2 regions of the Gottfriedia acidiceleris genome follow, and region 1 is predicted to be linked to the other one. Evidence: predicted binding sites of a transcription regulator. Region 1 holds the regulator's gene; the other holds the start of a gene.

Region 1 (3,748 bases):
AACATAAGAACTTCCACTTTTTTTACAACTTCAATTTTCTCCTCTAATGTACCATCACTAATAGAGCTTTTTAGTTCGCGTAAAAATTCTGGTAAATAAACGAGCATTGAAGTTATTTCTTCCTCTGCTAGTTCATTTGCTATAGCCCCAAGTATAAACGTTTTTCCAACCCCAAATGGACCATGTAAATATAAACCTTGAGCCATTTTTCCTTTTTCATAATTCATAATAAACTGTCTAGCAGCAGAAATTGCTTCAAAACGGCCAGGGTCTTCTAAAGACAAATTTGACATAGAAGCTTGAAGAACATCCTTTGGTAAGTACATGCATTTTATCAATGACTCATGTTTTTTGCGTTTATCATTTTTGACACCATTTGGACAACGATCATATTGAACATCAATTCGTTTTCCTTGAATAATCAAATGAGGATGATAACCATGCACCATATTTTTACACTCATTAAAAGATGGGCAATCTTCACAATTTACACTTTGTCCAATATACTCATATAGCTTAACTAAGCTACTATCAATCATTTGATCCGTAATTTCATTTTTATGCTCAGCTAAAAATGAAATAATTTTTGGGTGACTACGGACTTCTTGTCGCATTTTTTGAAATGTGTCCTGGAATTGTTTATTTTTCATTAATGCACTAAATGCGTTTTGAATAGGTTCCATTAGCGTCCTCCCATTTAACGTTTCTTTTTATTTTTAAACATTTCTAGTTCTTTTTCTAATCGTTTTCGTTCTTCATCTATCGAAGAATTATTTTGATTATTGATTGTTGCCGGTGCAGTCTGTGAATCTTTTGACTCACTCGATTGAAGCCAGTCAGGTACAATCTCAGTTCGAATTGTTTTATTTCGTCTATTACTTGTGCGAGTTTTTGCAGCAGTTGCACTCTGTTTAGTTTCTTCAAACTCTTTACGGGCAAGGTCCATAGCCTGTTTAACTGTTGTTACACCTTTTCTCGCCCAATGACTTGCTATCTTAATTACGTAATTTCTAGAAAGTTTTTTATCTAAACGAATCATTACATAGTCAATTAACACATTTGCGACTCCAGGTAGAAGCTTTTGATCAATCATAATCTCTTCGATAATTTTCAAATCAGCTTCACTTGGTTCAGCACCACCCGATATCTCCTTAAGGTACCTGCGAGGAGAAATTGTTTCGAAGCAATGAATTAATTTTTCTTCTTGAGTTGATGGCTGCTCATTGATCATTTGTCTATGCTGAATGGGTTGAACCTTTTCCACAATCGTAGGCAGAGCTTCATGATGTTGGAATTGATACCAGTCTCTTGCTTCAAGTCGAAGCGTCTCAATATTGATTTTATTATCTTCATTTAATGAGCGCATAACAATCGTTTTCATTTGAATTGGATTTATTCCATATAAAAATGCAAGTTTTAAAATTGTTTCTTTTACTTCTGTAGTAAATGCTCTTTTTGGAACAAACGAATCTGACAATCCATCTAAAAATAAAGCATAGTCAAACTCTTCCATTTTGACAGATAGTTTAATTGGCTGATTGTCTTGTAAAATTCTACGATCATTTGACGTAGAAAGATCATTACTTTGTTGAATTTCATTTAATTGCTCAACTGTAATTGCTTGGAATACCGAATCAAATGAACGTGAAATCTCACGAAACCCTTCTTTCGAAAATGCCTGTCTACTAAAAAAGGTTTTAGTTCGTTGATATTGTGTTTTTCCAATTGTTTTAAACAGAAAGATATTTAGGATAGGGTCTTCGAAAAAAGAATGAGGATCTAGCGGAGATTGAAGCTCATATAGAAGCTTTTTTGTACTATTTTCAAATCCTTCATAAACTTTAAGTAAGCCGATTCCTTCAAGGATTAATCTTTGTTCATAAATTGATTTTAAATTACTTTTCATTCCAAGCATTAAAGAATGATGTGTTAACGTATTAGGATTAAGGTCCGTTTGTTCACATTCACTCCAAAGCGTCATATATAAACTTAAAGCTTGACTACCAATTATAGGTTGATACAACATCGTCAATACTTGCCTGTGAAAATTATGTAAATACCCAGCTGCCATTACAGTATAAGGATCCGCAGGTAGAACATCCATCCAGTGTTGCTTATCAATAGACATTCAAACATTCCTTTCTTGTATCAAAAGAGCGAAGTATTATTCGTCTTTACCTCGCTCTTTGTTAATTAAATCTTTTAATTCATCAATGAATACATTGATATCTTTAAATTGACGATAAACTGACGCAAATCGTACGTATGCAACTTCATCCACTTTAGATAAATGCTCCATGACCATTTCACCTAGAACTTCACTCGGAACTTCTGATGTGCCACTATTTTTCAGTTCTTTTTCAATGCTATGAATAATATCTTCTAGCTGAGATAAAGAGACAGGGCGTTTTTCACACGCTTTAATCAGTCCCCTTAACATCTTATCTTTACTAAATTCTTCACGAGCTCCCTCTTTTTTTACAACTAAAATTGGATTATCTTCAACTCGCTCAAAAGTTGTAAAACGATGCTGACATTCTTCACATTCACGTCTTCTTCTAATTGAACGACCTTCATCTACTGGCCTACTATCAAGTACTCTTGTCCCATTGAAGTTACACGTTGGACATCTCATCGTTATAGTTCACTCCAAACACTTAATTGTTTAAACGTATTATTATAACTCTATACTATAACAAATTCAAAATAAACTAAAGTTTATTTCACGCTGTTGAAAAACTACCTTGTCAATTAATTATCAAATTTTCGTAAAAGGAGTAGAGTGATGTTGATTTCCATTACAGGATGCTCGCTTTCCATGGGGCGAGACCTGAGCCTCCTCGGCAAGCCTGCGGGGTCTCAGCCTTCCCGCTAATCCCATAGGAGTCGAGCATCCCTCCATTCCAATCAACTTATTCATCAAAAAATGTCTGAGATAAACCCTAATCAAATAGCCTTTACTTAGATTAATCTAACTTTAATCAGATTGTAGATCAATTAATATAGAACAGTTATTAAACTAAACAATCGAATTTGTTTTCCTAAAAATAGCCCATAATATTTTTAACTTCTAAAAAAATCACTACTAGTATTATAGGAAATAAAATCGCTCAAACACATTTACATTTAAAATCATTAAAAAATCATTCAAAAAATGCTAAATTCATCATTATTAAATGTTCATTTAAAGTCCGTTTTCCCTATTGACGTCTTTATATTTCAACACTCTGAAATAAACTAAAGTTTATTTCTTAAAAGTCACAAAGCCTATTTTTCATGCTCAACGAAATTTCATTAATTTATGTTAATGGAAATATTTTTCACTATGTAATGCTAGTTCATTCTCCAGAAGGCTATTAAAAGCTAGATTGTTTAGATAATCTAATCCGCTAACCTTGAAGAAGTATTAAACTAATCTATTTTTCAGGTATGATAATTTAGCCAAAACAAAAAAGAGAGATGAAAAATCACCTCTCTCAATTCTTTTTAGTTACCATTTACAACTTTTACATTATCAACTTGAATGGGACCCATTCCTCTTGGTAACTCAACGTTTTCGCGAGTATCAGCTTCTAAAGCTTCAGCGATAAAGTTTGCAGCTACATTCGGATCAATTCTATCACCGCAAGTGTAAACATCGATGCTTGCATAACCATGCTCAGGAAAACTGTGAATAGTTAAGTGTGATTCTGAAATGATTACGACACCACTAACGCCATGAGGAGCGAACTTGTGAAAAGCAACTTCA
Region 2 (3,748 bases), 2.3 Mb from region 1:
CAAAATCAAAAAAAGAAAAGGAACGATTTTGGAATGAAAGAAAGTCGAACCAACAGCCACATGATAAAGTAAAATCGTTTAAAGAATTGGACAAAGAAACAAAATAGCCATCTCCTTTACTAAAGAGTGATTAGTACCAGATTTTTTCGTGAATATCACTTATCACATTTTCATTTGTAATCATAAAAAAAAGTCCCGTGATATACACGGGACCTTAGACTGATTTGGTAAAGAATTCTAATAAAATTTTAATAGAATCGAAATCTATGTAGTTCGAACCTTTTAAAATATGAATATAAGCAGAATCTACTATTTTTAAACTATTCGGCAGTTCTTAGTATTTTATAATTTTTATGGTTTACGACTGTTAGCGGTTCCATTTCTAAATCTCTGAAGTTTTCCATTATGGATATGTCAACAATGACAGAATTTTTATTAACTTTTTGTACTCTACCTTTCAACCCCTGTTTAAACTCAATGATATTTCCTGCTTCTGCAATTTTCATGAGCGTATCTCCTAACAAAGTTTTGATTTGACACCTTCTATAATGCATGAAAACGGTTTAAAGGTAAAGAGAAAATTTAAATTTTTTTACAATTTTGTCTTTTTTCATAAGAAATTATGTTTAAAAACCTTTTGAAAGGAAAAAATGGTTGTAGCACTTTCAGGAGGTTAGTTTGTTGAAAGAATGGTTTGAAGAGTTTGAAGTAGAAATTTCAAATGAAATTAAAAATTTAGTCAGTAGTAATACGCTTATAGGTGATCCGATTTTATTTTTTGAAAAAATTATTTTAGTACCATTTTTTGAAATGATTTTAGCGCTAGGCGAAGCCCATTCATCATATGAGTTTGCGAGTATTGGAACAGGAGTAGAAGTAATTCCTAAAGCATTTTTAGTTTTAAAAGATGGAAAGAGTGAAGTAATTTTAGTAAATAATAAAAATATGAATTTAGCTGTTACAGAAAAAATTCTTGATGTAACGATTTAGTTTCCATTAAGTACATTCTTTGTTAATGTTAGAATTGAATAGAAGTTTATTTCTTGTAGCCAAAAAACGATCAAAATAATAAAGGGTGATTATATGGAACAAAATGAGTTTATCTATTTGATTGATCAGTTAGTTAAAGGCGAGATTTCAGAAATTAGCGTTACAAAAGATGACTTTTTAACATTTAGACAAATTATCGTTAATCGAGAGGACTTTAAGCACTTTCGTGGAATTGCTCAGCACGGTGGACATGTAATTTATACTTACTTGGAAGAAGCTAGAAGTTAACTATTTTTGATGAAAATTTAAAGTCAAAATTATATTATTTTAATCGTGTACTCATTAAAAGTTTGCGAAAAAAAAAAGTTTTTTTAGCTTTTTTTCTTATTTCGCAAGGTGTTAATGAGTACTTTTTTTGTGAAAATGTTATGACCTCATTTGACAAAAAAATCGTTTTACACTTTATTGCACTCTTCTCCATAATTTGTTAAATTTCATATATTGTTTTGTTTCGAGACATATTGTCGAAATGTTTATTTTCTAAATTCAGTACCTATATGTTGTGTTTGTTCTAAAAAGGTAATACAATATGTAGGTATATAATATAAGTATTTTCAATATTCTTACATATTAACGAGGGTGATAATATGGTGATAGTTTACAGTTCAATGACTGGCAATGTTAAGCGATTTGTCAATAAAGTTAGAATGCCGTCAATCCAAATAAAAGATGGACTAAAAATTGAAGTACCGTATATTCTCGTAACCTATACTACAGGATTTGGTAACGTACCTGAAAACGTAAGTACTTTTTTGGAGAGTAATTCGAAGTATTTAAAAGCAGTCAGTGCAAGTGGTAATAAAAACTGGGGAGATTCTTTTGCAGCAAGTGCAGATAAAATAGCATCAGACTATCAAGTTCCAGTGTTATCAAAGTTTGAACTGTCAGGGACAAGTCGAGATGTACAATATTTTATTGAGGGAGTGGAAAAGCTTGAGACATATTGAGCTGAATAATGAATTGACGATTAAAAAAGATGGTTTTTTTGATCTCGCAAAAGATAAAGAAGCGCTTCTTTGTTTCTTAAAAGAAGTTGAAGATAAAAAGATTCAGTTTTCTTCTTTAAAAGAACGCTTAAACTATATGATTCAAGAAAACTACTATTATAATGTTGAGATGGATTACTCCTTTGATGAAATAGAAAAATTATATGAGTTAGTATTCAATGCAGGTTTCACTTTTCAATCATATATGGCCGCATCAAAATTCTTTAAAGATTACGCATTAAAAACAAATGATGGAAAGCATTACTTAGAAGGATATGAAGATCGAATTGCGATCGTTGCACTATATTTAGGAAGAGGCAATATCGAAAAAGCATTGAAATTAGCAAAAATGATGATTCAACAAAACTATCAGCCAGCTACTCCAACCTTCTTAAATGCTGGAAGAAGTAGAAGAGGCGAATTGGTGTCATGCTTCTTATTAGAAATGGACGATAGTTTAAATTCAATAGGATTTCAAATTAATACAGCAATGCAACTGTCAAAAATCGGCGGTGGTGTTGCATTAAATCTATCAAAACTTAGAGCTCGTGGAGAGCAAATTAAAGAAATTGATAACGCTGCAAGTGGTGTTGTTCCTGTTATGAAGCTATTAGAAGATTCATTTTCATATGCTAACCAGCTTGGACAACGGAAAGGTGCTGGTGCATCATATTTAAATATTTTCCACTGGGACGTAGTTGAATTTCTTGATACAAAAAAAATCAATGCCGATGAGAAGAGTAGAATTCAATCACTATCAATCGGTTTAATTGTTCCAAATAAATTCTTTGAACTAGCAGAAAAAAATGAACCATTCTACGTATTCGCACCATATACAGTGTATAAAGAATATGGAATTCATTTAGATGATTTTGATATAGATGAAAGATATGAAGAATTAATAAATAATGAGCGAGTTAAAAAGAAAAAACTAGATTTAAGTGCACGTGATTTTTTAGTGAAAATTGCTGCGATTCAATTAGAATCTGGTTATCCATATTTGATGTATAAAAGTAATGCTAATCAGCAGCATGCGTTAAAGGATATTGGCGAAATAAAAATGTCTAATTTGTGTTAATAGCTAGCACCTTCTAGGAGAAATTCTAGTCGAAAACTCTGTTAAACGGGAGAAGCCTTATAATAGGTAATCTACCGTGCTAAATCTTATCTTAAACAGTATTATAGTAAGTGTCTTATAGGTATTAAGTGTTATTAATTTCATTTATCAAGATGTAACATAATAATTAGGAATGTCTAAAGAAATCAAATCAAGATCGCAATATATTTCCTACCTATAAGAGACTTTCTGAAAGATTAAGATAAGTAAATGCCTAACGACTATCGAAAGCATAGCTGGATGAAAAACTCCAGTGAAGAAGCGAGTAGAGTACACTTAAAAGCGAGTGGAAAAGCAGAGCACCTTACCAGGTTGAGCTGAAGGTGATGATATAGTCTATCCTGCATGGTGACATGTAGCAGTTCATAAGAGAACGGGTTGGGTTGTAGCGGGCCTGATTGAATATAAGAGACAGAAATTTTTCAACTACAAGAAACATCAGTTATCAATAACTATGGTGAAGAAGATCAAATCAAACGTGATGTGAATTGTAATTTAGGATCATTAAACATTGTAAACGTAATGGAAAATAAAGCGATCAGAGAATCTGTACATGTTGGAATTGAGGCATTAACAGCTGTAACAGATATGACGG

What was found. Region 1 encodes NrdR, which represses ribonucleotide reductase genes. Its sites were predicted from a motif close to AACACNATATATNGTGTT; they were not measured.
Region 2: nrdI (class Ib ribonucleoside-diphosphate reductase assembly flavoprotein NrdI) is a predicted target of NrdR. The motif match lies at 1,540-1,557, and genes of this name have one in related genera.

What each region holds. Positions count from the first base shown of each region.
Region 1 is NZ_CP096034.1:980,994-984,741, reverse strand. It holds gene dnaI (primosomal protein DnaI) at 1-683, opposite strand, end outside; gene MY490_RS04635 (replication initiation and membrane attachment family protein) at 698-2,128, opposite strand; gene nrdR (transcriptional regulator NrdR) at 2,165-2,635, opposite strand; gene speD (adenosylmethionine decarboxylase) at 3,487-3,748, opposite strand, start outside.
Region 2 is NZ_CP096034.1:3,302,751-3,306,498, reverse strand. It holds gene MY490_RS15785 (DUF6254 family protein) at 1-107, shown strand, start outside; gene MY490_RS15780 (YkvS family protein) at 321-506, opposite strand; gene MY490_RS15775 (spore germination protein GerW family protein) at 682-990, shown strand; gene MY490_RS15770 (hypothetical protein) at 1,084-1,278, shown strand; gene nrdI (class Ib ribonucleoside-diphosphate reductase assembly flavoprotein NrdI) at 1,638-1,997, shown strand; partial or broken gene MY490_RS15760 (ribonucleotide reductase N-terminal alpha domain-containing protein) at 1,984-3,111, shown strand; partial or broken gene MY490_RS15755 (ribonucleotide-diphosphate reductase subunit alpha) at 3,565-3,748, shown strand, end outside.